4 regions of the Streptomyces sp. NPDC044984 genome follow, and region 2 is predicted to be linked to each of the others. Evidence: riboswitches for the same ligand, from Rfam matches in the RefSeq annotation. Region 2 holds a riboswitch; each other region holds the start of a gene.

Region 1 (7,299 bases), on a different contig from region 2:
GAGGCTGGCGGTGTGGGCGGGCAGGCCGAGGCCGAGGAAGGACAGGGCCGACTCGTGCCACATGGCGTGCGGCACCATCAGGACGGCGGCGAGGCCGGCCTGGGGCAGCACGCCGGGCAGCAGGTGCCGCACGACGACCCGCCACCGGGAGGCGCCGCCGGAGACGGCCGCGTCGATGTAGGGGCGGGAGCGCAGCGAGAGGACCTCGGCGCGGACGATGCGGGCGGTGGACAGCCAGTGGGTGAGGCCGACGGAGATCACCACCGGCCAGACGCCCGGCCGGAACATGGCGACGATGAAGACGCCGAGCAGCAGGTGCGGTACGGAGGAGAAGGTGTCGACCAGGCGCATGACCGCGCGGTCGGTCCAGCCGCCGAGCGCGCCGGCGGCGGCGCCGACGGCGGTGCCGATCACGGTGGCGGCGAGCGCGGCCACCACGCCCACGAGCAGGGAGACCCTGAGCCCGTACACGCAGCGCAGCAGCAGGTCGCGGCCCACGTCGTCGGTGCCGAAGGGGTGGGACCAGGACGGCGGCAGGAGTTTGGCGGCGAGGTCGACGGCCTGCTGGTCGAGCCGGACCAGCGGCGGTACGAGGAGCACCGCGAGGACCGTCACGGCGACCAGGACCGCGGAGACGCGCAGGCGGAGGGTGTGGGTGGAGCGGCGGGCGGTGCCGTGCGCGCGCCACACCGTCTTCGTCACGGCGGTGGTGTCAGCAGCCATGGGGGTCACATCCGTGGGGGTCACGTCCATGGGAGTCGCGTCCATGGGAGTCACGTCCATGGGGGTCACATCTCATTCAGCTTCACCCTCGGGTCGATCAGTCCGTAGAGCAGGTCGGCGAGGAGGTTTCCGGCGAGGACGGCGGCGGTGGCGAGGGTGGTCAGCGCGGCCAGCAGCGGGAAGTCGACGGAGGTGGCCGCCTCCACGGTGGCCGCGGCGATGCCCGGCCAGCTGAACACGGTCTCCACCAGCAGGGCGCCGGTGATGAGTTCGGGGACGCGGGAGCCGATCAGGGTGAGCACGGGCAGCAGTCCGGAGCGCAGGGCGTGGCCGAGCAGGACGGTGCGTTCGCTCAGCCCGCGGGCGCGGGCGCCGCGCACGGGGTCCTCCGCGAGGGCGTCGCCGACGCCCTGACGGACGTAGAGCGTGAACCAGGGCAGCTGGGAGACGGCGAGGACGCCGGCGGGCAGGATCAGGTGGCTCGTGACCTGGCCGAAGGTGACCTGTTCGCTGCCGGTGTCGGTGAGGCCGCCGGCCGGGAGGACGTCCAGGTGGAGGGCGAACAGCCAGACGGCGAGCAGGGCGGTCCAGAAGACCGGTGCGGCCTCCAGGGCGTACGCGAGGGAGGTGACCGTGCGGTCGAGGAGCGAGCCGGGGCGGCGGGCGGCGAGCACGCCGAGCACGGTGCCGAGCAGGACGGCGACGGCGAACGCGACGGCGCACAGCAGGGCCGACCAGACCAGGCGTTCGCCGATGACCTCGGCGACGGGCTGGCGCATGACGGTGGACTGGCCGAGGTCGCCGCCGAACGCGGAGGTCAGCCAGTCCCACCAGCGGGCGGTGAACGGCCGGTCCACGCCGAGGTTCTCGCGCAGCCGGTCCAGGGTCTCCTGGTCGGCGCCGAGCGCGGCGGTGCCGGCGTACGCCTTGACGGGGTCGAAGGGGGAGGCGGCGGCGACGGCGAACACGCCGAAGGTGACGACGAGCAGCACGGGCACGGCGAACAGGGCCCGCCGTGCCGTGAGCCGGGTCATCTCTCCCCAGGGGAGGGAAGTCATGCGCCGGGCTGCCAGTCCTCGACGTTCCACCAGGGGCCGCTGGCGAAGCCGTGCTCGTGCGGTTCGGTCTGGGTGGTGAGGTCCTGCCAGCGGTCGGCGAGGACGTACATGTGGTCGATGTGGGTGAGGAAGGTGTAGCCGGGGTTCTTCACCAGTTCGCGCTGGAGGTCGTCGTAGGCGGCCTCGCGGTCCTTCGGGTCCTGGCTGCGGCGGCCGGTGTCGAGGGCCTCGTCGACGGCCGGGTTGTCGTACAGGGCCATGTTGTTGAAGCCGTCCCCGGCGAGGGAGGAGTGCAGGAGCGTGTAGAGGCCGAAGTCGGGGTCGCCGGTGCTGCCGAAGCCGGCGAGGACGGCGTCGTGCTTCATCCGGGGCTCGATGACCTCCCAGGTGGCGCTCTCCACCTCGACGTCGATGCCGGCCTTCTTGGCGTCGGAGGCGTAGGCGAGGGCGTGGTCCTGGCGGACCTTGTCGCCGGAGGGGTAGTAGAGGGTGAAGCGGGCGGGGCGGCCGTCCTTGGCGCGGATGCCGTCCTCGCCGGGCTTCCAGCCGGCCTCGTCGAGGATGCTCTTGGCCTTGCCGAGGTCCTGGGGGCGTTCGACGTCCTCGGCGAACCAGGGGTCGTCGAGGGGCAGCGGGCCGTAGGCGGGGCGGCCGGCGCCGTCGAGGATCTTGTCGACCATGGTCTCGCGGTCCACGGCCAGGTCCAGGGCGCGGCGGATCGCGGTGTCGCCGGCGACCGGGTTGCCGGTGGGGAGGGTGACGGCGCGGAAGTCGTACGACGTCGCCCGGTACGTCTTCTTGCCGTCGTCGCTCTTGAAGGTGGCGGCGAGGTTGGGCGGGAGGGTCGCGCCGTCGAGGTCGCCGGAGCGCAGCCGGGTGGCGCGGACGTCGTCGTCGGCGATGATCGCCATGGTGAGCTTTTTCACCTTCGGCGCGCCGCCCCAGTAGTCCGGATTGGCCTTGAAGGTGAGCTTTTCGCCCTTGCTCCAGCCGGTGAGGACGTACGGGCCGGTGCCGACCGGCTCGGTGTTGAAGGAGCCGGTGTTGGGGTCCTGTTCGCCCGCTACGTGCTCGGGGACGATGGGCAGCACCGTGCGGGCGGCGAAGGCCGCGTAGGGGTAGTCCAGGGTGAAGACGACCTTGTCGTCGCCGTCCGCCCGGACCTGCTTGACGGCGTCGAGTTCGCTCTTGGCGGTGTTGTTGGTCTCGTCGTCCAGGACGGTGCGGTACGTGAACACCACGTCGTCGGCGGTGAGCGGTTCGCCGTCGCTGAACTTCACGCCGTCGCGCAGGGTGTACGTGTAGGTGCGGCCGCCGTCGCTGATCTCGGGGAGCGCCTTCGCCAGGGCGGGCTTCAGCTTCATGTCGGCGTCGCGGGCGAGGAGTCCGTCGAAGATCTTGGAGTTGCCGTCCTTGCCGTAGCCGAGCAGGGGGCTGAGGGTGTCCGGTTCGGACGGGACCCCGATCACGACGGAATCGGCGGACGCCCCGCCGTCCGCGCCGCCGTCGCCCGGCGCCGAGCAGGCGGCGACCGCGCCGGCCATCGCGAGCGCGGCGGCGGCACCCCGTATTCGTCGGGTCGTCATCGAACCTCACATCCCTGATGCCTGGAAATCGTTGTTGCATATTAATTGCAGCAAGGTACTGCCCAGGACACCGGCCCCTCACTCCCCCGCCCCGGCGGGCGGCGCCGCTCGTGTCAAGTGCGCAGGTGCGCGCCGGTGCGCGAGCTGCCGGGCGCCGTCCGCGCGCCCCCTGTGGCCGCTTGTCACCGGACCGGAACGGGCACTACTGTCACCACGCCTTGGTGACGGGAAATCGGTGCGACACCGGTGCGGCCCTCGCCACTGTGATCGGGAAGTCCGGCTCCAGTCCTCACGGACGGCCACTGGGTCCTTCGGGACCCGGGAAGGCGGAGCACGGGCGGTGGTACCCGTCAGCCAGGAGACCGGCCAAGGCGCGTCAACCATCCACGAGGTGCTGGAGAGGGTCTGCTGAGCCATGCACATAGCCGAGGGTTTTCTGCCACCGGCGCACGCGGTCGCCTGGGGCGTCGCGGCGGCGCCGTTCGTCGTCCACGGAGCCCGGTCGCTCGTCCGCGACGTCAGGGAGCATCCCGAGAGCACGCTGCTCCTCGGCGCGTCGGGAGCGTTCACGTTCGTCCTGTCCGCGCTGAAATTGCCGTCCGTCACGGGGAGTTGCTCCCACCCCACCGGCACGGGTCTGGGCGCGATCCTGTTCCGGCCGCCGGTCATGGCGGTGCTGGGCACCATCACCCTGCTGTTCCAGGCGCTGCTGCTCGCCCACGGCGGGCTGACCACGCTGGGCGCCAACGTCTTCTCGATGGCGGTCGTCGGCCCCTGGGCCGGGTACGGGCTCTACCGGCTGTTGCGCCGGTACGACGTGCCGCTGATGGTGGCGGTGTTCTCCGGCGCGTTCGTCGCCGACCTGTCGACGTACTGCGTGACGAGCGTGCAGCTGGCGCTCGCCTTCCCCGACCCGGGCAGCGGCTTCCTGGGCGCGCTGGGCAAGTTCGGCTCCGTCTTCGCCGTGACGCAGATCCCGCTCGCGGTGAGCGAGGGGCTGCTGACGGTGCTGGTGATGCGCATGCTGGTGCAGTCGAGCAAGGGGGAGCTGACGCGGCTCGGGGTGCTGGTGACATCGGCGGCCGGGCGGAAGACGGCGGACTCGGCGGAGGCGGTGGCCCGATGAGCCGCAACGCGAAGATCAACACGCTGCTGCTGGTGCTCGTGGCCGCCCTCGCCGTGATCCCGCTGGTCTTCGGGCTCGGCGACCACAAGGAGGAGCCCTTCGCCGGCGCGGACGCCGAGGCGGAGACGGCGATCACCGAGCTCGACCCGGACTACGAGCCCTGGTTCTCGCCGCTGTACGAACCGCCGTCCGGCGAGATCGAGTCGGCGCTGTTCGCCCTCCAGGCGGCACTCGGCGCGGGCGTCCTCGCGTACTACTTCGGGGTGCGGCGCGGGCGTCGGCAGGGGGAGGCTCGGGCGCTGGAGCGGCTGCGGGCGGAGGCGGACGCGGACGCGGATACGGATACGGCGGACACGGACACGACGGACACGGACACGGACGCCGAGGCCGTTTCCGAACGACGACGGGGCTGACGGCACGTGCTGCCGATCGACGCGGCGGCGCACGGCAGTCGCTGGCGCCGCCGTCATCCCGTGGACAAGGCCGTGCTGGGGCTGGGCCTCACCGTGCTCGCGATCTCGCTGCCGCCCTGGCCGGGCGCGGCCCTGGTGCTGGTGGCGGCGCTCGCGGTGCTGCTCGGCCCGGCGGGGGTGCCGGGCCGGCGGCTGTGGCGGGCGTACCGGGTGCCGCTGGGCTTCTGCGTCACCGGGGCGCTGCCCCTGCTGGTGCGGGTGGGCGGGCCGGGCGGGTTCGTGTCCTGGGCCGAGGACGGGCCGCCGCGCGCCGGGGAGTTGCTGCTGCGCACGTCGGCGGCCTCGCTGGGCGTGCTGCTGTTCGCCTTCACCACGCCGATGTCCGACCTGCTGCCGCGTCTGGTGCGGGCCGGGGTGCCGGCCCCGCTCGTGGACGTGGCGCTGGTGACGTACCGGATGAGCTTCCTGTTGCTGGACTCGGTGCGCCGCGTCCGCCAGGCGCAGGCGGCCCGGCTCGGGCACACCACCCGGGCGGCGACGTGGCGTTCGCTGGGCGGGCTGGGCGCGACCGCGTTCGTCCGGTCCTTCGACCGGGCGGCGCGGCTGCAGACCGGGCTCGCCGGACGCGGTTACGACGGCACCCTGCGCGTGCTGGTGCCCGAGGCCCGTGTCTCCGTCCGGTTCACGGCGCTGAGCGTGGTGCTCCTGGTGGCGCTGGCCGCCCTCACCCTCGTACTGGAAAGGCGACTGCCGTGAGTGAGTCCGTGCTGCTGGCCCTGCGGGGCGCGTCGTTCGCGTACGAGGACGGCCCGCCCGTGCTCGGCGGCCTGGACTTCGAGGTGCGCGAGGGACGCGCGCTGGCGCTGCTGGGACGCAACGGCAGCGGCAAGACGACGCTGATGCGGCTGCTGAGCGGCGGACTCCGGCCCGACGACGGTGAGTTGACCGTCGAGGGACGGCCGGTGCGCTACGACCGCAAAGGGCTGACGGCGCTGCGCACCACCGTGCAGCTGGTGGTGCAGGACCCCGACGACCAGTTGTTCGCGGCGTCGGTCGGCCAGGACGTGTCGTTCGGGCCGCTCAACCTCGGCCTGTCCGACACGGAGGTGCGCGCCCGGGTGGCGGAGTCGCTCGCCGCGCTGGACATCACCGCCCTCGCCGACCGTCCCACGCACCTGCTGTCCTACGGGCAGCGCAAGCGGACGGCGATCGCGGGCGCGGTCGCCATGCGGCCCCGCGTGCTGATCCTGGACGAGCCGACGGCGGGCCTGGACCCCGACGGCCAGGAACGCCTGCTCGCCACCCTCGACGGCCTGCGCGGGAACGGCACGACGGTCGTCATGGCCACCCACGACGTGGACCTCGCCCTGCGCTGGGCCGACGACGCGGCCCTGCTCACCCCGTCGGGCGCGCACACCGGTCCGGCGGCCGACATGCTGGCCCGCACGGACCTCCTCGCGGCGGCGGGGCTGCGGCTGCCGTGGGGGGTGGCGGTCGGGCGGCTGCTCCGGGCGCAGGGGCTGGTGACCGGCTCGGCCACCGGCCCCCGCTCCCCGGAGGAACTGGCGGCCCTGGTGACCGCGTCCGTCACCGGCGGTGACGCACGGCTCCCCTGAGGGCGGGCCGGTCCGTCATGCCACTCGGGGAATCCGGCCGCCGTCGCCTCGGCCACCGGCTCCGTCGAGGCCGAAGGGCTCCCGCCTCCGGGGCCTCCGGCCGCGACACCGAGGCGTAGGTGAAGGGCGACGTCGACGCGGACACCCTTGTTGTCACCCGCGTGCCGCGCGGCAAGCTCGGCATCACCGATCCCCGGCTGCCCGCGGCAGACGCCGCTGTCATGCGGCAGGGACAGGCGCGACCACCGGCGGGTTGAGGCGGGCGAAGCCTTCCTGGCGCTGGTAGGGGAAGTACGGGTAGGGCGCCGTCCTGCCGCTCGCCGCATCGAGTTTCGCCGTCTGGTCGGGCGTGAGCGTCCAGCCGACGGCACCGAGGTTCTGGCGGAGCTGGTTCTCGTCGCGGGCACCGATGATGACGGAGGAGACGGTCGGTCGCTGCAGCAGCCAGTTGATGGCGATCTGCGGAATGCTCCTGCCGGTCTCCCGCGCGATCTCGTCGAGGGCGTCGACCACGCGGTAGAGGTGTTCGTCCTCGACCGGCGGGCCGTAGTCCGCGGTGCGGTGCAGTCGGCTGCCGGCCGGGAGCGCCTGGCCGCGGCGGACTTTGCCGGTGAGCCGTCCCCAGCCGAGCGGGCTCCAGACGAGGGCTCCGAGGCCCTGATCGAGCCCGAGGGGCATCAGCTCCCATTCGTAGTCGCGGCCGATGAGTGAGTAGTAGACCTGATGTGCGACATAGCGCGGGTGGCCGTGCCTCTCCGCGCTCGCCAGGGACTTCAT
Region 2 (7,299 bases):
CGTACGTCACCGACACGTTCTCGAAGCGGATCACGTCGTCGGCTCCTTGCGGGTGTGCGACGCCTCGGGGGCGGGGGTGACGAAGGCGGGGAGCAGGCCGATCAGGACGGCCGCCGCCGACCACAGGGGAAGCGTGGGCGCGACGAGCGGGACCACACCGGGGTGCAGGGCCGCCGGATCGCGGGACGCGGCGAGGGTCAGGAGGGCGGCCACGGCGACTCCGGACGCCGTGACCAGCCAGGCGCGGGCGTCCCAGGGGTCCGGGCGGTAGCGGGTGCGCAGGGTGCGTCGTCCGCCGAGCCACAGGCCCGCGAGGGCGGCGGCGACACCGGCGAGGAGGACGGGGAGGCCGTAGGCGCCGCCCTCGGCGGTGAGCAGCCCGTACGTCCCGGCGCAGACGCCGAGCAGGCCGCCGAGGGTGAGGGCGGCGGTGGTACGGCGGACGGCGGGGGGTACGTCGGCGGTACGGCCGTATCCGCGCGCGTCCATCGCGGCGGCGAGGGCGACCGAGCGTTCCAGCGCGCCCTCCAGGACCGGGAGTCCGACCTGGAGCAGGCCGCGGACGCCCTTGTCGGGCCGGCCCCGCAGCCGGCGGGCGGCACGCAGGCGCTGGACGTCGGCGACGAGGTTCGGGGCGAAGGTGAGGGCCACGACGACGGCCACGCCGAGTTCGTACAGGGCACCGGGGAGGGACTTGAGCAGGCGGGAGGGGTTGGCGAGGGCGTTCGCGGCGCCTACGCAGATGAGGAGGGCGGCCAGGCGGAGGGCGTCGTACAGGGCGAAGGTGAGGGCCTCGGCGGTGACCTCGCCGCCGAGGCGGATGCCCTGCGCCCAGTCGGGGAGGGGGACTTCGGGGAGGTGCACGAGCACGTGCGTGCCGGGGATGGGGGAGCCGAGGAGGACGGCGAAGGCGAGGCGGACGAGGAGGACGGCGAGGGCGAGTTTGACGAAGGCGCCGTAGGAGCGGGACCAGGGGGCGTGGGGGCGGCGGGTCGCCACGACGTAGGCGGAGACGGTGATGAGGAGGGTGAGGAGGAGGGGGTTGGTGGTGCGGGTGGCGGCCGTGCCGAGGGAGAGGGCCCAGAGCCACCAGGCGCCGGGGTGGAGGTGGGTGCGGTGCCGTTGGACGTACCCGGGGGTGGGTTGCTCCGCCGGCGCTTGCCGGGTGCCGCTGCGCCCACCCGTGCCGCCCTGGGGGTGCCTCCCAGGCCCTTTCGGGCCCTGGGGGAGGCACGACTGCCCGCAGCTGCGCGGGCACGACTGCCCGCAGCTGCGCGGGCACGACTGCCCGCAGCTACGACGCACGGCGGCGGGCCTGCCAGAGGGCTGCTGTTCCGAGGAGTACGACGACGGCGATTCCCGCTGCCAGGCCGATCGACGGGCCGGAGTCGTCCGACTCGGTCTTCTCCTCCGCGGGAGCGGCGGGCTGCTTTGCCGCGACCTGTTCCCCGCAGCCCTTCTTCGGGTAGCCCGCTATCGCGCACAGCAGGGCGTTGGTGTCGTAGCGGAGGGGTTCGGCGATCGTGGCCAGGGCCTCGGCGGTGGTGGCGTCCTCGGGGACCCGGGCGCAGGCCGTACGGGCCGTCGGCGGGGTTTCGCCGGACGGGGCGTCGGCGGGGGTGCCGAAGTCGATGACCAGGGCCACGCGTTTGCTGCCGTCGGCCGCCGGGGTCTTCGCGCAGATGGTGTCGAAGTCGGCGGTGCCCCGGGGCTTCGCCGCGTCGGCGGAGTTCTCGCTGACGGAGAAGCGGAAGCCGTGGACGTCGCCGTCGGCGGGGCGGGCGAGGGACGGGCCCTGGGTGGCGTACGTCCACGCCGTGCCGTTCCGCTCCCAGAAGGACCAGTAGCGGTAGCCGACGGCCTGGGCCTGGCCCGCGCCCGCCGGCAGGGGCAGGAGCGCGGCCAGGAACAGGACGGTGGCCCGGCGGATCACGGCTGCTGCTTCTTCGCGCGGCCGCTGATCAGGAAGCCGATGCCGATGCCGGCGACCAGGCAGACGCCGACGAACCACCAGACGCCGAAGCCGGAGTCGGACTCCGACTCGTCCTTCTTCTCGTCCTTCTCGGCCGACTTCGTCTCCGCGCTCTTCCCGGCGGCGGCCGGGCCCGTCGCGCCGAGCTGCTTCACGAGGTCCGTCCCGCCGAAGTCGCGCGGGTCGGCGCCGGTGGCGTGGGCGGCGAGGATCAGCTGGGCGTAGGCGGCGGGACCGCTCTTGGTCGCCCAGTCGGCGGCGTTCTTCTCCAGCCAGGCCAGGGACTTGCCGGCCTGCTCCGCGGAGCCCTGCGCGGCGAGTGCGACGACCGCGTCGGCGGTGTTGCCGTAGTCGGGCTGGTCCTCGGCGCCGGGGAGGGCGGAGGTGAGGTGGCCGTCCTCGGCGAGGGCGTCGGCCAGGTACGCGGCGCCGTTGGCGGCGGCCTGCTCGGGGCCGTCGGCCTTCTCGCAGGCGGCTGCCTTCGCCTCGCCCTTGCCGGGCTCGACGGCCAGGCCCGCACCCAGCGAACCGAGCACGCCCGCCGCCGTCGCGTCCGCGTTGGCGACCAGTCCGCCCTTCTTGTCCGGCTGGAAGGCGAAGGCGCCCGCGCCGTCGCCCTCGCAGGGGAGCGCCAGCGTCAGCAGGGCGTCGTAGGGGGACTTGCCGTCCTTCTTCACCTCGGCCGGCTTCTCACCGGTGGCGGCGAGCGCGCCGATGACGACGGAGGTGGAGTTGGTGTCGCTGGCGCCACCCGCGACGTAGCCCCAGCCGCCGTCCTCGTTCTGCGCGGACTTCAGCCAGCCGACGGCCTTCTTCGTGACGTCGTCGTGGCCGCCGAGCGCGGCGAGGGCCTGGACGGCGGCGGCGGTCTGGTTGGTGTCGACCGTCGTCTTCGCGTCGCACGCCTCGGCGGTGTCGGCGCGGTACGGGGCGAAGGAGCCGTCGGCGCACTGCTGGCCGGCCAGCCAGTCGACGGCCGCCTTCGGCGGCTCGACGCCGGCCGTGTGCTGGGCGAGCAGGGCGAGCGACTGGCGCCAGACGCCGTCGTACTGCGGGTCGCCGTCGCCGTACAGGGCGGAGGGGAGCGGCGCCCGGGACGGTGACGGGGACGGGGACGTGTCGGCGGCGGCCGGAGTGGCGGCGCCGATCACGGCGACGGCGGCCAGGACCGCTGCGCTGCGGCGAACATTCATGATCGGCGGGTGCCTTCCCTGCAGGAGGGCCGGGCAGCGCGGGACACCCCGGCGGCTCGGCTCCGTATGCCTCGACGGTGCCGTGCACCGGCGGAGCGCCGGGCACGTGAGCCGGTCACGGACCGTGCGGGGCAGTCCGGCTCACCGTCTTCGGCGGACGGTTCACGGTTGCGGGTCAGCGCCGGAATTGCACCGGCTTCCCCCCGTACGGTGTGATGACGACGCCGACACTCTACCCGCCCGTAGGGAAGGGGCCAGGGGTGGCTTCGGTGAGGGGGGTCACGCGGGCCGTGAGGCGCGCACCGCACCCGCAGCCCCGGAAAAGGGGTGCGGGTGCGGTGGGCCGGGTCAGGACGCCGTGCAGGCGCCGACCTGCGGCGGGGGTGTCGTACCGCCGTTCACGGTGAAGCCGAAGCTGGTCGAGGCCCCGGCCGCGAGCGTGCCGTTCCAGCTGGACCGCACCGTCATGACGGTGCCGCCGCTGTCCCAGGTGGGTGAGCCGTTCCAGACGGAGACGACCTTCTGCGGGGCCGTCATGGTGACGTTCACGCTCCAGGCGGTGATCGGCGAACTGCCCGCCGTGATCGTCACCTTGCCGTTTTGACTTGCTCCTGGGCTGAAGCCCGAGGATTCTGGCCTTCTCGACCTTGCTGTGCTGCTACGCGGCACGGACATCGGTCGGGAATCCGTGGCTTCCTGTTTCTTCGCGCTGTGCCGGGATCGCTCCCGGTCTTACCGGCGCTCCGCAGGCCGATACCGCCAGTCCGGCGGCCGTTTCGATGTTGATCGCGGCGTTGTGGTCCCGGTCGTGGACGGTACCGCAGGCCGTGCAAGTCCATTCCCGGATGTTGAGGGGTTTGGGGCCGTCCACGGTGCCGCAGACGTGGCAGGTCTGGGAGGTCGGTTCGAACCGGCCCACCTCGACCAGGGTTCGGCCGTACCGCTTCGCCTTGTATCCCAGCATGCCGGTGAACTGTGCCCATCCTGCGTCGTGCACCGACTTGGCCAGCCTGGTACGCGCCAGTCCCTTGACCGACAGGTCCTCCACCGCGATTCCTTGGTTCTCGGAGATCAGCCTTGTGGAGAGCTTGTGGTGGAACTCACGGCGTGCGTCGGTGACCTTCGCGTGGGCTCGGGCAACTTTCAGGCGGGCCTTGTCACGGTTGTTGCTCCCTTTCTGTTTGCGGGACAGCTCCCGCTGGGCCTTCTTCAGCTTCTTCTCCGCACGCCGCAGGAAACGCGGGGAGTCGATCTTCGTGCCGTCGGAGAGGACGGCGAAGTGCGTGAGGCCGAGATCGATGCCGACGGTGCGGTCCGTCTCGGGCATCCGCGCCCGGTCGGTGACAGGGTCGGTGTCGACGACGAAGGACGCGAAAAACCTCCCAGCGGCGTCCCTGAGCACGGTGACGGACGACGGCGTGGCGGGAAGGACGCGAGACCACTTCACCTTCACCGCGCCGATCTTCGGCAGGCTCAGCCTGCCACTGCCGGTGATACTCCAGCGGGCGTTGGCGGTGAACCGCACCGACTGCCGCGCATCCTTGCGCGACTTCAATCGGGGCGCGCCCACCCGGGCGCCCTTGCGGGTGCCCTTGAGGGAGGCGAAGAAGGCGCGGTACGCAGCCTCCGCGTCCCGCAAGGACTGCTGGAGCACCACCGCGGACACGTCCCCCAGCCAGGCTCGTTCCGCTGTCCGCTTCGCCTCGGTGATCAGTTTCCGGGACAACCCGGCAGCCGTCGGGAACGGCCAGCCGGCCTTGCGGGCGTCTTCACGGGTACGCACCGCGTCGTTGAACACGACACGCGCACACCCGAACGCCCTTGTCAACGCGACCCGTTGACCGGTATCCGGATACAACCGGAACGCATAGCGAAGCTGCACACGAAGATCGTACGAACAAGCCAACCCAGCCGGAACCGGGAACACCCGTTCCCCACCTCCCCCTGCTGGCTCAGCGGGCGTCCGCGGCCTCCGGGGTCGTCAGATCCATCAGGCGGCACGCCGTCTCTATGTCGACCCTGACCTGGGCGATGGAGGCGCGGCCCGAGAGCCAGGTGATCAGGGCCGAGTGCCAGGTGTGCTCGATGACCCGGACGGCCGAGAGCTGCTCGGGCGTGGGATCGGTGAGCTCCATGGCGTCCAGGATGATCCTCGTGGTCTGCCGCGAGACCTGGTCGACCTCCGGGCTCACGCTGCGGTCCGCGAACGTCAGGGCGCGCACCATCGCGTCGGCCAGGTGCGGCTCCCGCTGGAGCGCGCGGAAGGCCCGCATCAGGGTTTCGGCGACCCGCTCGGCCGGGGTCTCACCGGCCGGCGGCTTCTTCCGCAGCGTGCCGTGCAGGGTCTCCAGCTGGTCCTGCATGGTCGCGACCAGGAGATGGATCTTGGACGGGAAGTAGCGGTACAGCGTGCCGAGCGCCACCTGCGAGGACTCCGCGACCTCGCGCATCTGCACCGCGTCGAAGCCGCCCCGGCCGGCCAGCTGCGCGCACGCCCGCAGGATGCGGCGCCGGCGCGCCTCCTGGCGCTCGGTGAGCGGGGAGGCCGGGGCGGGGCGCGCGGTGCCGGCCTCCGTCGCCGCCGCCTTGCCCGCCGTGTCCGCCTTGGCTGCCCTGGCCGCCTCGTCCCTGTTGGCTTCCGTAGGCATGGGTCCCGTCCGTGACAGTCGGTGAGGGTGGATGATCAGACAGCATGGCATGCCGTCCGTCGTGGCGTGAATCACCTGATCCGCTGCTGCCAGCACCCTTACCTGCCGGTAGATTCGGATCCTCCGAACGATCAACTCTGAAACTTGTTCTAGATGAGCGTCCCGGCATAATCTCGCGTGACCGTGCAGGGAGAAGGGGGCCCAGAGTGACCGCTGAGGCCAGTCAGGCCGGGCCCTCGCAGGGGCCCGCATCCGACGGCTTGCGACCGCTCCGCATCGCACTCCTCACCTACAAGGGAAACCCGTTCTGCGGCGGGCAGGGCGTCTACGTACGCCACCTCTCCCGCGAACTCGCCCGCCTCGGACACCGCGTCGAGGTCATCGGCGCCCAGCCCTACCCCATACTCGACGTCCTCGACGAGGGCCGTGACGGGCCGGGCCTGACCGAACTGCCCAGCCTCGACCTCTACCGCCAGCCGGACCCCTTCCGCACCCCGAGGCGCGACGAGTACCGGGACTGGATCGACGCGCTCGAGGTCGGCACGATGTGGACCGGCGGCTTCCCCGAGCCGCTGACGTTCTCCCTGCGCGCCCGCCGCCATCTGCGCGCCCGGCGCGGCGACTTCGACGTCGTCCACGACAACCAGACCCTCGGCTACGGCCTCCTCGGCGACCTCGGCGCCCCCCTGGTGACCACCATCCACCACCCCATCACCGTCGACCGGCGGCTGGAACTGGACGCCGCCGAGAACTGGCAGCGGCGGTACTCGGTGCGCCGCTGGTACGCCTTCACGCGGATGCAGAAGAGGGTGGCGCGCCGCCTGCCGTCCGTGCTCACCGTCTCCGGCAGCTCCCGCCAGGAGATCGTCGACGACCTCGGCGTACGGCGGGACCGCGTCCACGTCGTCCACATCGGCGCCGACACCGAGCTGTTCGCGCCCGATCCGTCGGTGCCGGTCGTACCGGGCCGGATCGTGACCACGTCCAGCGCGGACGTGCCGCTGAAAGGGCTGGTCTTCCTCGTCGAGGCGCTGGCGAAGGTACGCGCCGAACAGCCCGGGGCGCACCTCGTCGTGGTCGGCAAGCGGCCCGCGGAGGGGCCCGTCGCGCAGACGATGGAGCGGTACGGCCTCGAGGACGCCGTCGAGTTCGTCAAGGGCATCTCGGACGCCGAACTCGTCGACCTGGTGCGGTCGGCGCAGGTCGCGTGCGTGCCGTCGCTGTACGAGGGGTTCTCCCTGCCGGCCGCCGAGGCCATGGCCACGGGCACCCCGCTGGTCGCCACGACCGGCGGGGCGATTCCCGAGGTGGCCGGCCGCGACGGGGAGACGTGTCTCGCCGTACCGCCCGGCGACGCGGGGGCGCTGGCCGCCGCGCTGACCCGGCTGCTCGGCGACCCGGAGCTGCGCGCCCGGCTCGGGGCGGCCGGCCGGGAGCGGGTGCTGCGGCACTTCACCTGGGCACGCGCGGCCCAGGGCACGGTGGC
Region 3 (7,299 bases), on a different contig from region 2:
CGCGCGGCCTGATGCTGCGGGCGGTGCCCCGCTGACCGGTCGCGCGGCGCGTTCAGGCGGCCTCCGGGCCCCTGAACGCGCGCCGGTAGGCGTGTGGGGTGGTCCCGACGGTCCGTACGAAGTGGTGGCGCAGCGCCGCCGCGTTGCCGAAGCCGGTACGGCCCGCGATCGCGTCCACCGTCTCGTCCGTCCCCTCCAGCAGACGCTGGGCCAGCAGCACCCGCTGGCGCAGGATCCAGCGGTAGGGCGTGGTGCCGGTCTCCTGCTGGAAGCGGCGGGCGAAGGTGCGCGGTGACATGTGGGCGCGGGCGGCGAGCTGCTCGACGGTGGTCTCCTCGTCGAGGTGCCGCTCCATCCACACCAGCACCTCGGAGACGGTGTCGCCCCCGGACCGCGGCAGCGGGCGCTCGATGTACTGGGCCTGCCCGCCGTCGCGGTGCGGGGGCACCACCATGCGCCGGGCGATCTTGTTGGCGACCTCCGGACCCTGCTCCTTGCGCACCAGGTGCAGACAGGCGTCGATGCCGGCGGCGGTGCCCGCGGAGGTGATCACCGGGTCCTCGTCGACGTAGAGCACATCCGGCTCGACCGTCAGATGGGGATACCGCCTGGTCAGATCCTCCGCGTGCTTCCAGTGGGCGGCGGCGCGCCGGCCGTCGAGGAGTCCGGCGGCGGCGAGCACGAACACCCCGGAGCAGACGCTGAGCACCCGCGCGCCCCGGTCCACGCCCCGGCGCAGGGCGTCCAGCAGTTCGGGCGGGAACTCCCGGGAGACGTAGGAGGAGCCGGCGGGCACGGCGATGAGATCGGCCGTCTCCAGACGCTCCAGACCGTGCTCGACCTGGAGGGAGAAGCACGTGTTGGTGCGCACCGCGGGACCGTCGGCCGAGGCCACGGCGAAGTCGTAGACCGGTAGGCCGTCGTCGCTGCGGTCCACGCCGAAGACCTCGCAGACGACGCCGAGTTCGAAGGGATTCACACCGTCGAGGAGGACGGCGGCCACGTTCCGGAGCATGGCTCCAGTGTGCCGCGTCCTTGGCAGTAAATCGAGGGCGTACGGCAGTCCTGCCACTGCCGGTAAGGAGCGTCCGGCGCGACAGTGGTGTCCATGGATACGACACAGCGGGAAGCGCTGATCGCGATGGTGGCCGTTCTCGGCCTGTTCCTCTTCATGACCCTGCCCGCCCTGATCGGCATCGCGCGCGAGCGGCGGATCGACCGGCAGATCGAGCGGGCCGAGGCCGCCCGCGCCGCCGCCGGGCACCGCGAGGGGCCGGCGGCGTCACGCCCGGAGACGGGCGCCGCCCCGCGCCGCACCGCGCGAGCGGCGTGACGGCGGGGCGGCGCCCGGGCGCACGACCGCCTAGAAGTCCTCGTCCAGGTCGACCGTGCCCTCCACGGCGACCTGGTACGCGGACGGGCGCCGCTCGAAGAAGTTCGTCAGCTCCTGGACGCCCTGGAGCTCCATGAAGGAGAACGGGTTCTCCGAGCCGTACACCGGCGCGAAGCCCAGCCGCACCAGCCGCTGGTCGGCGACGCACTCCAGGTACTGCCGCATCGAGTCGGTGTTCATGCCCGGCAGCCCGTCCCCGCACAGGTCGCGCGCGAACTGCAGTTCCGCCTCGACCGCCTCGCGCAGCATGTCGGTGACCTGCTGCCCGAGCTCCTCGTCGAACAGCTCCGGCTCCTCCTTGCGCACGGTGTCGACCACGTCGAAGGCGAAGGACATGTGCATCGTCTCGTCCCGGAACACCCAGTTGGTGCCGGTCGCCAGCCCGTGCAGCAGACCCCGGCCGCGGAACCAGTAGACGTAGGCGAACGCCCCGTAGAAGAACAGGCCCTCGATGCACGCGGCGAAGCAGATCAGGTTGAGCAGGAAGCGGCGGCGGTCCGCCTGGGTCTCCAGCCGGTCGATCTGCTCCACCGAGTCCATCCACTTGAAGCAGAACTCGGCCTTCTCCCGGATGGACGGGATGTTCTCCACGGCCGCGAAGGCCGCCGCCCGGTCGTCCGGGTCGGGCAGGTAGGTGTCGAGCAGCGTCAGGTAGAACTGGACGTGCACCGCCTCCTCGAAGAGCTGCCGCGACAGGTACAGCCGCGCCTCGGGGGAGTTGATGTGCTTGTACAGCGTCAGCACCAGGTTGTTGGCCACGATCGAGTCGCCCGTCGCGAAGAACGCGACCAGCCGGCCGATCAGGTGCTGCTCCTCCGGGCTGAGCTTCGCCAGGTCGGCCACGTCCGAGTGGAGGTCCACCTCCTCCACGTGCCAGGTGTTCTTGATGGCGTCCCGGTAGCGCTCGTAGAAGTCGGGGTAGCGCATGGGACGGAGCGTCAGCTCGAAGCCGGGGTCGAGCAGGTTCTTGGTGGTCGTCACTGGCAGGCCTCGCAGGACTCGGGGTTTTCCAGGGAGCAGGCGACGGCCTCGGGGTCGGCCGCCTGCTGAACGGGGACGGTGGTGCGGGCCGCCGCGCGGGCGATCCGGGTCGCCGGGCGGGAGCGCAGGTAGTACGTGGTCTTCAGGCCCTGCTTCCAGGCGTACGCGTACATCGAGGAGAGCTTCCCGATGGTCGGCGTCTCCAGGAACAGGTTGAGCGACTGCGCCTGGTCCAGGAACGGGGTGCGGGCGGCGGCCATGTCGATCAGACCGCGCTGCGGGATCTCCCACGCCGTGCGGTACAGCCGGCGCACCTCCTCGGGGATCCAGGTGAAGTCCTGCACCGAGCCACCCGCCTCGCGCAGCGCCTCACGGGTGCGCGCGTCCCACACGCCGAGCCGCTTCAGGTCGTCCACCAGGTACGAGTTGACCTGGAGGAACTCCCCGGACAGCGTCTCGCGCTTGAACAGGTTGGACACCTGCGGCTCGATGCACTCGTATCCGCCCGCGATCGACGCGATGGTGGCGGTGGGCGCGATCGCCAGGAGCAGCGAGTTGCGCATCCCGACGGAGGCGATCCGCGTCCGCAGCGCCGCCCAGCGCTCCGGCCAGGTCAGGTCGGTGTCGTAGTGGTCGGGGTGCAGTACTCCCCGGGCGGTACGGGTCTTCTCCCAGGCCGGGAGCGGGCCGTCCCGCTCGGCGAGGTCGGCGGAGGTCTCGTACGCGGCGAGCATGATCCGCTCGGCGATCCTCGTGGACAGGGCCTTCGCCTCCGGGGAGTCGAAGGGCAGCCGCAGCTTGAAGAAGACGTCCTGCAGGCCCATGGCGCCGAGACCGACGGGGCGCCACCTGGCGTTGGAGCGGCCCGCCTGCTCGGTCGGGTAGAAGTTGATGTCGACGACCCGGTCGAGGAACGTCACTGCCGTGCGCACCGTCTCGTCGAGGCGCTCCCAGTCGATGTCCCCCTGCTCCACGAAGGCGCCGAGGTTGACCGACCCCAGGTTGCAGACCGCCGTCTCCCCGTCGTCGGTGACCTCCAGGATCTCCGTGCAGAGGTTCGAGGAGTGGATGACGTGGCCCGGCTGGGCGGTCTGGTTCGCCGTGCGGTTGGCGGCGTCCTTGAAGGTCATCCAGCCGTTGCCGGTCTGCGCGAGGGTGCGCATCATGCGGCCGTACAGCTCGCGGGCCGGGAGGGTCTTCCTCGCCAGGCCCTTCGCCTCGGCGGCCCGGTACGCCGCGTCGAACTCCTCGCCCCACAGGTCGACCAGTTCGGGCACGTCCGCCGGGGAGAACAGCGACCAGGGCGCGTCGGCCTCCACCCGGCGCATGAACTCGTCCGGCACCCAGTGCGCGAGGTTCAGGTTGTGCGTACGGCGGGCGTCCTCGCCGGTGTTGTCGCGCAGCTCCAGGAACTCCTCGATGTCCAGGTGCCAGGTCTCCAGGTAGACCGCCGCCGCCCCCTTGCGCCGGCCGCCCTGGTTCACGGCGGCGACCGAGGCGTCGAGCGTCTTCAGGAACGGGACGATGCCGTTGGAGTGCCCGTTGGTGCCGCGGATCAGCGAACCCCGGGCACGGATACGGGAGTAGGACAGGCCGATGCCGCCGGCGTGCTTGGAGAGGCGGGCGACCTGGTGGTAGCGGTCGTAGATGGAGTCCAGCTCGTCCTTGGGGGAGTCGAGGAGGTAGCAGGACGACATCTGCGGGTGCCGCGTGCCGGAGTTGAACAGGGTGGGGGAGGAGGGCAGGTAGTCCAGGCGGCTCATCAGCCCGTACAGCGCGGCGACCTCGTCCACCGAGCGCGCGCTGTCGTCCTCGGCGAGTCCGGCGGCGACCCGCAGCAGGAAGTGCTGGGGCGTCTCGACGACCTTGCGGGTGAGCGGGTGCCGCAGCAGGTAGCGGCTGTGCAGGGTACGCAGGCCGAAGTAGCCGAAGCGGTCGTCGGCGCCGGTGTCGATCAGCGCGTCGAGCCGGTCCGCGTGCAGCCGGACGAACCCGGCGGTCCGGTCGGCGATCAGGCCCTCGCGGTGCCCGGTCGCGACGGACCCGGTGAACGAGGTGACGCCCTGTGAGGCGGCCTCGGCCCGGATGGAGAGGGTCAGCAGCCGGGCGGCGAGCCGGGAGTAGGCCGGGTCCTCGGAGATGAGCCCGGCCGCCGCCTCGGTGGCCAGCTCCCGCAGCTCCGCCTCGTCGGCGGAAGCGGACCGGCCGCGCAGCGCGGCGGCGGCGACCCGGCCGGGGTCGGCGTCCGGCAGGTCGGCGGTCAGCTCGGTCAGGGTCCGCAGCAGCGCGGCACCGGGGCCGCCGCTCTCCTCGGTCACGTCGATCGCTGAGGCCGGATCGGCTGGCGCGATGGTCACGTGGGGCTCTCCCTCGCTCGGCACGGGGCCTCGAAGCGGGCAGGGGGCAGCACACGAGCGCACGCGGCGTCGCGTCCACCGGCCCATTCCACGAGGCCCGGACGTCCAGGCACCCGGACCGGACGGCCGGGCGCACTGTCGGCAGGTCCTCGGACTGACGCCCAGGCACACGCGTACGCGGGCATGGGTACACCGTTGCGGGACAGTTCCGGATTCGCACCGGATTCCCCTGCGACGACAGCGAGCACGAGCATACATCTTGTGTCGGGTGCCGCCGCCAACCCCATATGTTGTGTCGCGAAGGTGTCAGAGCGTCAACTCGTAGGTGAGCAGAGTGATGTCGTCCAGGTCCGGCAGGGGGTTCCAGTCGCGCTCCGGGCTGCGGGTGAACCCCAGCCGCTCGTAGACGCGGTGGGCGGAGCACATGGGGCGCTGGGTCGACAGCACGATCCGCACGCACCCCTCGGCGGCCCGCGCCCGGTCGACGCAGGCACGCACCAGGGCCTCCCCGGCGCCCCGGCCGCGGCCCGCGCGGGCGACCGCGAGCATCCGGATCTCCGCCTCGCCCGGCCCGGCCAGGTCGGCCATCGGGCCGGGACCCGGCACGAAGGTCACCCCGCCCAGCACCGCCCCGTTCTCCACGGCGACCAGCACCTCGGCGGTCGCCGCCCGCTTCGCCACGTCCCGCAGCTCACCGAGGTACGCGTCGCTCTCCCCGAAGTCGAGCAGCCCGTCCAGCAGATAGGCCTGTGCGGTGATCTCACCGAGTTCCCCGTGCTCGCCGGGCTCCACCGGCCGGATGACGATGTCCATGGGGGGGAGTGTGCCGGACGGGTACGACGACGGGCCGCCGGATTCCTCCGGCGGCCCGTCGTCCCGCGTCGCGGGCGTCAGTGGCTGCTGCCCGCCGTGGCCGGCGGAAGTTCCACCTGGACACCGGGGTCACCCGCGTCCGCCGTGTAGTCCTGCGGCTTGGTCTCGTCGATGCCCTCGGGCGCCTTGACGGCCCTCATGACGAAGGTCAGGACGACCGTGACCAGGACGTTGATCACGAACGCGGTGAGGCCGATGTAGCCGATCTCGCCGATGCCCGGGATCTCCTTCGACGACCCGCCGAAGTGCTTCTGCGTCGGCGAGGCCACCCCGTACGCGGCGACCGTGCCGTAGACCATGCCGACCGCCCAGCCGCCGATCAGCGCCCAGCGGTGGAACCAGCGGGTGAACAGGCCACCCACCAGCGCCGGGAAGGTCTGCAGGATCCAGATGCCGCCGAGCAGCTGGAAGTTGATGGCGACGGTCTTGTCCATGGTCAGGACGAAGGCCAGCGCGCCCACCTTCACCAGCAGGGACACGACCTTGGAGACCTGGGTCTCCTGCTTCGGCGTCGCGTCCGGCTTGATGAAGTCCTTGTAGATGTTGCGGGTGAAGAGGTTCGCCGCCGCGATCGACATGATCGCCGCCGGTACCAGCGCGCCGATGCCGATCGCCGCGAACGCCACGCCCGCGAACCAGTCCGGGAACATGTTCTCGAACAGCTGCGGAATCGCCAGCTGGCCGTTGCTGACCTTGACCCCGGCCGCGATCGCCATGAAGCCGAGCAGCGCCAGCAGGCCCAGCATCAGGGAGTACAGCGGCAGGATCGTGGTGTTGCGGCGGATCACCTCACGGCTGCGCGAGGACAGCGTCGCGGTGATCGAGTGCGGGTACATGAACAGCGCGAGCGCCGAGCCCAGCGCCAGCGTGGCGTACGTCCACTGGCCCGCCTCGCCCGGCACCAGCGCACCGCGCGGCGCGCCCGTGGCCGGGTTGGTCTCGCTGTACGCCTCCCGCGCGGAGGCGAAGATCTCGTCGAAGCCGCCCAGCTTGATCGGGATGTAGATGATCGCCACGGCGATCACGATGTAGATCAGCGTGTCCTTGACGAACGCGATCAGCGCGGGGGCCCGCAGACCCGACGAGTACGTGTACGCCGCCAGCACACCGAAGGCGATCAGCAGCGGCAGGTCCTTGACGAACCAGTTGGTGTCCTCGCCGCCGCCGACGCCCATCACGTCCAGCACGGCCTGGATGCCGACCAGCTGGAGCGCGATGTACGGCATCGTGGCCAGGATGCCGGTGACCGCGACGGCCAGCGACAGCCCCTTCGAGCCGAACCGGCCGCGCACGAAATCGGACGTCGTCACGTACCCGTGCTTGTGCGACACCGACCACAGCCGGGGCAGGAAGGTGAAGATCAGCGGGTACACCAGGATCGTGTAGGGCACCGCGAAGAAGCCGGCCGCGCCCGCCGCGTAGATCGCCGCCGGTACGGCCACGAACGTGTACGCGGTGTACAGGTCGCCGCCGAGCAGGAACCAGGTGACCCAGGTCCCGAAGGACCGCCCGCCCAGACCCCACTCGTCCAGGCTGTGCTCGTTCTCGGCCTTGCGCCAGCGCGCGGCCATGAAGCCCATCGCCGTGACCAGCAGGAAGAAGAAGATGAAGACGGCGAGTGCCACGCCGTTGACGCCGTCGTTCACTGCGACGCACCGCCCTTCGCGGCCGAGCGGGCGCGCTGGTCACGCTGCC
Region 4 (7,299 bases), on a different contig from region 2:
CAGTGGGCACCACACGGCCGGCCGGTCGGCAGGTCCCGTCCGGCCGCGGGAGACGGGCACGCCGGCGGGGGCCGCGGGTGGGGCGTCTCGCCCCCGCCGCCCCTTCCCTCCCCCACTCTCGGCTTCGCTCGAGCGGGAGGCACCCCCGTCGTCCCCGGGGCTGCGCCCCGGACCTCCATCGGCCCCGCGGGCCTCGCCCTCAAGCGCCGGACGGGCTGGTTCGCTGCCCGTAGCCCCGCAGGCGTTCCCCCACCTCCGTCAGCTGCTCCCGGGTCAGCAGGTGCGGGGACAGGCCCGGGACGGAGGACGCGGTCAGCCAGAGGCGGCACATCCACTCCAGCTGGGCCGTGCGGTCGTAGGCCTGGGCGAGGGTCGTGCCGTGGGTGACGGTGCCGTGGTTCTGCAGGAGGCAGCCGGTGCGGCCGTCGAGGGCGCGGAGCATGTTCTCGGCCAATTCGTCCGTGCCGTACGTCGCGTAGCGGGCGACCCGGACGGGTCCGCCGAGTGCCGCGGCCATGTAGTGGATCAGCGGCAGCTCGTCGAGGAGCGTGGAGACGGCCGTCGCGTGCACGGCGTGCGTGTGCACGACGGCGTGCGCGCCGGTGGTCCGGTAGACGGCCAGGTGCATGGGCAGCTCGCTGGTGGGGACGAGCGTGCCGAGGACCTGCCGGCCGGTGAGGTCGACGCCCGTCACGTCGTCCGGCGTCAGCCGGTCGTACGGCACTCCCGACGGTGTGACCAGGACGGTCTCGCCGACCCGCACCGAGACGTTGCCGGAGGTGCCGACGACGAGCCCGTCGGCGACGGTCCGGCGCGCGGTGCCGACGAGGTCCGCCCAGGCGCGCGCCTCCTCCTCGCGCACACGTCTCCCCCGCGTCTCCCCCACGTCCCGGGCGCCGCCTCCGGCGCCCCCCGCTTCCCGCCCGTCCCGCCGCTGCTCAGCCATGCCGCGATCCTGCCAGGCGGCTCCCCGGCCCGGGGCGCCGCAGGCCGGAAGCCGACCCTCCGTAAGGGTGCGTACCGGCACGTACCCCCTCGGTTCCCCTTGGCCGGAGAGCGTCAGCCGTTCGACGATCTCCCAGCGGCGTCCGGGCCTCCCGTGCGCCACGTCGCCGTTCCGGGGGAAACACGGCCCGTGAGCACACACCGCCGCCCCGTCTCCGCGGCCGCCGCCCGCCCACCGCCCGACCGGCTGGATCCGGTCCTTCAGCGACGAGGTCCGGCGGCTCACCGGCCGCCGGCCGGCCGGCGTGGACCTTCCGGCAGTACGACAACGGCGGCGGCACCCTTCCGGGTGACCAGGATCTCCTCGACGGCTCACTCGACCGGACGGAGAGGTTCACCCGGAGCGCCTGAAGGCCCGCGCCGCGGGGCCTCCCGTACGGCACGGCGCGGCTGCGCCATCCGGCGGAGCGCCCGCCCCCTCTTACGGTCACCACGATGCCCATTCCAGTTCATCTTCCGTTCACCCTGGTTACCTACGTTCAACCAGTCAATGACCTCGAACGAATGCCTGGGTAAATGGAAAGCTTCTCGCTGATCCTCGCGATTGTGGTGGTGACCGCACTCGCGTTCGATTTCACGAACGGTTTCCACGACACCGCGAACGCGATGGCGACGACCATTTCGACCGGTGCCCTCAAGCCCAAGGTCGCGGTGGCCATGTCCGCCGTACTGAACCTTGTGGGCGCCTTCCTCTCGGTGGAGGTCGCCAACACGATCTCCAAAGGACTCGTCGACGAGTCCGGCATCCGTCCCGAGGTCATCTTCGCCGCGTTGGTCGGTGCGATCCTCTGGAACCTCCTGACCTGGCTGGTCGGTCTGCCGTCCAGCTCCTCGCACGCCCTCATGGGCGGTCTGATCGGCGCCACCGTCGCCTCCGCCGGCCTCGGCGCGGTGCACGGCGACGTCCTCGTCACCAAGGTCCTGATCCCCGCGATCGCCGCCCCGCTGGTGGCCGGAGTCGCCGCGCTGTTCGCCACCCGGCTGACCTACCGTCTGGGCCGGAAGGCCGAGGCCAACGCCTCCGCGAAGGGCTACCGCGCCGGACAGATCGCCTCCGCGGGCCTGGTCTCCCTGGCCCACGGCACCAACGACGCCCAGAAGACGATGGGCATCATCACCCTCGCCCTGGTCGCCGGCGGCACCCTCGCCCCCGACTCCGACCCGCCCCTGTGGGTCATCCTCTCCGCGGGCGTCGCCATCGCGCTCGGCACCTACCTCGGCGGCTGGCGCATCATCCGCACCATGGGCAAGGGCCTGACCGACCTCCAGCCGCAGCAGGGCTTCGCCGCCCAGACCAGCGCCGCGACGGTCATCCTGGCCTCCTCGCACCTCGGCTTCTCCCTCTCCACCACGCATTCCGTTTCCGGTTCCGTGATGGGCGCGGGCCTGGGCCGCAAGGGCGGTGTCGTCCGCTGGTCGACGGCCACCCGGATGTTCGTCGCCTGGGGCCTGACGCTGCCGGCCGCGGCCCTGGTCGCGGCGCTCGCCGAGTGGGTCTGCGGCTTCGGCGACTGGGGCACCGCCCTCGTGGCCGTCTTCCTGATCACCTCCAGCGCCGCGATCTGGAAGATCTCCCGGCGCGAGGTCGTCGACCACACCAACGTCAACGACCACGACGGCGCCGACGGGGAGCCGGCCGGTGTGGTGACCACGGCCATGGCCGCCGTCACCCCGCCCCCGGCGGGCACCGTGGCCGAGGACCTCTCGGCCACCATCCCGGCCCCGGCCCCCATCGACCCGGCGGCCCCGTCGGCCAAGACGACCGTCTGACCGCGTCCCGGTACGAAGGAAGAAGAACACCATGAAGATCGACTGGGCGGCCCTCGGTTCCGTCTTCGGCGTCAGCCTCGTGGTCACCGTGGCCCTGGTGGGTCTGTTCACCCTCGGCATCAACGGCCTGTCCCGCCGCGAGCGGGCCGCCGCGCAGGGCGAGTCCGCGGCCCTGGCGGTCAGCGCCGCCTACGCCTGCTTCGCGGCGTGCGCGGCGGCGGTGGGGTACGGGATCTACCTGATCATGGCCTGATCACGGATCGTCTCCGTCCGGCGGGCGGTGCGGGTGCCTCGGCATCCGCACCGCCCGCTCGCGTGTGTGCGCCCCCGCCCGCGCACCCCCCGCCTGCGGTTCACCCACCGGAGCCCCTCTGTGGGCCTCAGCACACTTCAGCCTCGCAGGTCAACGGCAAGTTGACGGCCCTTCCGGGGCCGTGGTGGACTGCCTCAGCCACTACGGCGGCAGGAGAGGAAGCCGGTGCGATTCCGGCGCGGTCCCGCCACTGTCACCGGGGTAGACACCCCGGGAGCCAGGAACTCTCACCGCCGGTCTCGTCGAACCAGGGCGTGGACACCCTGAGTGAGGACATAACGCCATGCGCGGCTGCCTGCCGAGGTCGATCAGCGACGCTCCGCCCCTTCCCGGGGCCCTCCCCTCCGGTTCCTCGGCCGGCTGACCCATGGGTGCCGATCGCGTGTTCGCGTACGGCGCCGCCGCCGGCCTCCTCGGCGACCTGCTGCTCGGCGACCCCCGCCGGGGGCATCCGGTCGCCGCTTTCGGGCGGGCCGCGGCTGCCGTGGAACGGGTGCTGTGGCGGGACGACCGGGGCCGGGGCGCGCTGCACACCGCCGTGTGCGTCGGCGGAACGGTCGCGCTGGGCGGCCTCGCCGCACGCCTCGTACGCTCCTCCCCCGCCGCCTCCGCCGCCCTGACCGGTGTCGCCACCTGGGCCGTCGTCGGCGGGACCTCACTGGCCCGGGAGGCCCGCACCATCGGGCGGGCGCTGGAGGCCGGGGACGTCGAGGCGGCGCGGGCGCGGCTGCCGCACCTGTGCGGCCGGGACCCGCAGGCGCTGGACGCCGACGGGATCGCCCGCGCGGTGGTCGAGTCCGTCGCCGAGAACACCTCCGACGCCGTGGTGGGCGCGCTGGTGTGGGGTGCCGTCGCCGGGGTGCCGGGCCTCCTCGGGTTCCGGGCCGTCAACACGCTGGACGCGATGGTCGGCCACAAGTCCCCCCGTCACCGCCGCTACGGCTGGGCCTCCGCCCGCCTCGACGACGTCGCCGGGTGGCCCGGGGCGCGGCTGACCGCCGTACTCGCCGCGCTCGCGGGACCGGACCCGCGCGGGGCCGTGCGGGCGTGGCGCGCGGACGCGGCGAAGCATCCCAGCCCCAACGCCGGGCCCGTCGAGGCGTCCTTCGCGGGCGCGCTCGGCGTACGGCTCGGCGGGACCCTCTCCTACGGCGGGCGGGTCGAGCACCGGCCCGTGCTGGGCGGCGGCGGGCGTGCCGTCGCCGTGTCCGACATCGACCGGGCGGTACGGCTCTCGCGGCGGGTCGCCTGGCTCGCGCTCGGGGCCTGCGTCCTCGCGCGGAGCGTCATGAAGGGACGTGCATCGTGAGCGGTGGGGGTCTGCTGGTCGCCGGGACCACCTCGGACGCCGGCAAGAGCGTCGTGACCGCCGGGATCTGCCGGTGGCTGGTGCGGCAGGGCGTCAAGGTCGCGCCGTTCAAGGCGCAGAACATGTCGCTGAACTCGTTCGTGACCCGGGAGGGCGCCGAGATCGGGCGGGCACAGGCCATGCAGGCCCAGGCCTGCCGGGTCGAGCCGACCGCGCTGATGAACCCGGTGCTGCTCAAGCCGGGCGGCGAGCAGTCCAGCCAGGTGGTGCTGCTGGGCAGGCCGGTCGGGGAGATGAGCGCACGCGGGTACCACGGCGGGCGGCAGCAGCGGCTCCTCGGCACCGTGCTGGACTGTCTGGAGCAGTTGCGGGGCACGTATGACGCGGTGATCTGCGAGGGGGCCGGCAGCCCGGCCGAGATCAATCTGCGGCGCACCGACATCGTGAACATGGGGATCGCCCGGGGTGCCGGACTGCCGGTCCTGGTGGTCGGCGACATCGACCGGGGCGGCGTCTTCGCGTCCTTCTTCGGCACCGTCGCCCTGCTCTCCCCCGAGGACCAGGAGCTCGTCGCCGGGTTCCTGGTGAACAAGTTCCGGGGCGACGTGTCGCTGCTGGAACCGGGCCTGGAGATGCTGCGCGGGCTGACCGGACGGCGCGCGTACGGCGTGCTGCCCTTCCGGCACGGCCTCGGCATCGACGAGGAGGACGGACTCAGGGTGTCGCTGCGCGGCGCCGTACGGGAGTCCGTGGTCGCCGCGCCGGTCGGCGAGGACGTGCTGCGGGTCGCCGTCTGCGCGGTGCCGCTGATGTCCAACTTCACCGACGTGGACGCGCTCGCCGCCGAACCGGGCGTCGTGGTGCGGTTCGTGGACCGCCCCGAGGAGCTGGTCGACGCCGACCTCGTGGTCGTACCGGGCACCCGCGGGACCGTACGGGCCCTGGAGTGGCTGCGGGAGCGCGGGCTGGCGGAGGCGCTGGAGCGGCGGGCGGCCGAGGGGCGGCCCGTGCTCGGGATCTGCGGGGGCTTCCAGGTCCTCGGCGAGCACATCGAGGACGACGTGGAGAGCCGCCGGGGCCACGTGGACGGCCTCGGGGTGCTGCCCGTGCGGGTGCGGTTCGCGCGGGAGAAGACCCTCACGCGTCCCTCGGGCGAAGCCCTCGGGGAGCCCGTCGAGGGGTACGAGATCCATCACGGCGTCGCCGACGTCACAGGGGGTGAACCCTTCCTGGACGGCTGCCGGGTCGGACAGACCTGGGGCACGCACTGGCACGGCTCACTGGAGTCGGACGGTTTCCGGCGGGCCTTCCTGCGCGAGGTGGCCGCCGCCGCGGGCCGCCGCTTCGTGCCGGCCCCCGACACCTCGTTCGCCGCGCTGCGCGAGGAGCAGCTCGACCGGCTCGGCGATCTGATCGAACAGCACGCGGACACGGACGCGCTGTGGCGGCTCATCGAGTCCGGCGCGCCGCAAGGACTGCCCTTCATCCCACCGGGAGCGCCCGCATGAGCACTGTGTTGTTGTTGTCGACCGCCGACACGGACCTGCTGGCGGCCCGTGCCTCCGGCGCCCCCTACCGGATCGGCAACCCGACCCGCGTGGACGTCGCGGACGAGCTGCCCGCGCTGCTCGACGGGGCGGACCTCGCCGTCGTACGGCTGCTGGGCGGCAAGCGCGCCTGGGAGGACGGGCTCGCGGCGCTGAAGGCGTCCGGCGTCCCGGCGGTGCTGCTGGGCGGGGAGTCCGTGCCGGACGCGGAACTCATGGCCGAGTCGACGGTGCCGGCCGGTGTGGTCGCGGAGGCGCTGCGGTACCTCGTCGAGGGCGGCCCGGAGAACCTGACCGAACTGGCCCGCTTCCTGTCGGACACCGTGCTGCTGACCGGCGAGGGGTTCGAACAGCCGCGCAAGATGCCGGAGTACGGGCTGCACGGGGAGCGGACCGCGGTCGAGGGCCGTCCCACCGTCGGCGTGCTCTTCTACCGCGCCCACGAACTGAGCGGCAACACCGCCTTCGTGGACACGCTGTGCGACGCGATCGAGGCGCGGGGCGCCAACGCCCTCCCCGTCTACTGCGGTTCGCTGCGCGGCGCCGACCCGGAGCTGTACGAGCTGCTGGCGAAGGCCGACACCCTGGTCGCCACCGTGCTGGCGGCCGGCGGCACGCACGCCTCGCAGGCGTCGGCGGGCGGCGACGAGGAGGCCTGGGACATCGGGGCGCTGGCCGATCTGAACGTGCCGGTGCTGCAAGGGCTGTGCCTGACGTCCTCGCGCGCCGCGTGGGAGGAGTCCGACGCCGCCCTGTCCCCCATGGACGCGGCGATGCAGGTCGCCATCCCGGAGTTCGACGGCCGGCTGATCACGGTCCCGTTCTCCTTCAAGGAGCAGGGCCCGGACGACGTCCCGGTGTACGTCGCCGACCCGGAGCGGGCCGCGCGGGTGGCCGGGATCGCCGTACGGCACGCCCGGCTGGGGCACAAGCCGAACGCGGAGAAGAAGCTCGCGCTGGTCTTCACCGCGTACCCGACGAAGCACTCGCGCGTCGGCAACGCGGTGGGGCTCGACACCCCGGCCTCGGCGGTGCGGGTGCTGGACGCGCTGCGGGAGGCGGGCTATGCCCTGACCGAATACCCCGACAACGGCGACGAGTTGATCCACCGGCTGATCGAGGCCGGCGGGCACGACGTCGAGTGGCTGACCGAGGAGCAGCTGGCCGCCGCGCCCGCGCGGGTGCCGCTGGCGGACTACCGGGCCTGGTTCGAGAAGCTGGATCCCGAGCTGCGGGACGGGATGCGTCAGGCGTGGGGCGAGCCGCCGGGGTCGCTGTACGTCGACGGGGACGACATCGTCCTCGCGTCGCTCCGGTTCGGGAACGTCGTGGTGATGATCCAGCCGCCGCGCGGT

What was found. Region 2 has a riboswitch for cobalamin ahead of AB0A94_RS05995 (prenyltransferase/squalene oxidase repeat-containing protein). Riboswitches for the same ligand answer to the same signal wherever they lie in the genome.
Region 1: it holds a riboswitch for cobalamin, as region 2 does, so the genes downstream of both, AB0A94_RS03475 (energy-coupling factor ABC transporter permease) here and AB0A94_RS05995 (prenyltransferase/squalene oxidase repeat-containing protein) in region 2, are expected to answer to the same signal.
Region 3: it holds a riboswitch for cobalamin, as region 2 does, so the genes downstream of both, AB0A94_RS17540 (ribonucleoside-diphosphate reductase subunit alpha) here and AB0A94_RS05995 (prenyltransferase/squalene oxidase repeat-containing protein) in region 2, are expected to answer to the same signal.
Region 4: it holds a riboswitch for cobalamin, as region 2 does, so the genes downstream of both, AB0A94_RS28065 (cobalamin biosynthesis protein) here and AB0A94_RS05995 (prenyltransferase/squalene oxidase repeat-containing protein) in region 2, are expected to answer to the same signal.

The regions. Positions count from the first base shown of each region.
Region 1 covers NZ_JBEZBE010000002.1:288,065-295,363, forward strand. The annotation lists gene AB0A94_RS03460 (ABC transporter permease) at 1-723, opposite strand, end outside; gene AB0A94_RS03465 (ABC transporter permease) at 789-1,757, opposite strand; gene AB0A94_RS03470 (ABC transporter substrate-binding protein) at 1,778-3,367, opposite strand; cobalamin riboswitch at 3,570-3,753, shown strand; gene AB0A94_RS03475 (energy-coupling factor ABC transporter permease) at 3,783-4,493, shown strand; gene AB0A94_RS03480 (energy-coupling factor ABC transporter substrate-binding protein) at 4,490-4,906, shown strand; gene cbiQ (cobalt ECF transporter T component CbiQ) at 4,913-5,662, shown strand; gene AB0A94_RS03490 (ATP-binding cassette domain-containing protein) at 5,659-6,522, shown strand; gene AB0A94_RS03495 (aldo/keto reductase) at 6,742-7,299, opposite strand, start outside.
Region 2 covers NZ_JBEZBE010000004.1:105,907-113,205, forward strand. The annotation lists gene AB0A94_RS05980 (ATP-binding cassette domain-containing protein) at 1-34, opposite strand, end outside; gene AB0A94_RS05985 (energy-coupling factor transporter transmembrane component T) at 31-1,305, opposite strand; gene AB0A94_RS05990 (SCO2322 family protein) at 1,295-1,933, opposite strand; gene AB0A94_RS05995 (prenyltransferase/squalene oxidase repeat-containing protein) at 1,930-3,165, opposite strand; cobalamin riboswitch at 3,274-3,414, opposite strand; partial or broken gene AB0A94_RS06000 (cellulose binding domain-containing protein) at 3,514-3,765, opposite strand; gene AB0A94_RS06005 (RNA-guided endonuclease TnpB family protein) at 3,824-5,047, opposite strand; gene AB0A94_RS06010 (TetR family transcriptional regulator) at 5,118-5,813, opposite strand; gene AB0A94_RS06015 (glycosyltransferase family 4 protein) at 6,020-7,299, shown strand, end outside.
Region 3 covers NZ_JBEZBE010000014.1:115,141-122,439, reverse strand. The annotation lists gene AB0A94_RS17560 (cytochrome P450) at 1-35, shown strand, start outside; gene AB0A94_RS17555 (helix-turn-helix domain-containing protein) at 53-1,015, opposite strand; gene AB0A94_RS17550 (hypothetical protein) at 1,109-1,333, shown strand; gene AB0A94_RS17545 (ribonucleotide-diphosphate reductase subunit beta) at 1,364-2,320, opposite strand; gene AB0A94_RS17540 (ribonucleoside-diphosphate reductase subunit alpha) at 2,371-4,731, opposite strand; cobalamin riboswitch at 4,854-5,022, opposite strand; gene AB0A94_RS17535 (GNAT family N-acetyltransferase) at 5,038-5,544, opposite strand; gene mctP (monocarboxylate uptake permease MctP) at 5,622-7,250, opposite strand; gene AB0A94_RS17525 (DUF3311 domain-containing protein) at 7,247-7,299, opposite strand, start outside.
Region 4 covers NZ_JBEZBE010000029.1:79,244-86,542, reverse strand. The annotation lists gene AB0A94_RS28080 (class II aldolase/adducin family protein) at 200-946, opposite strand; gene AB0A94_RS28075 (inorganic phosphate transporter) at 1,522-2,775, shown strand; gene AB0A94_RS28070 (hypothetical protein) at 2,807-3,028, shown strand; cobalamin riboswitch at 3,197-3,335, shown strand; gene AB0A94_RS28065 (cobalamin biosynthesis protein) at 3,456-4,397, shown strand; gene AB0A94_RS28060 (cobyric acid synthase) at 4,394-5,905, shown strand; gene cobN (cobaltochelatase subunit CobN) at 5,902-7,299, shown strand, end outside.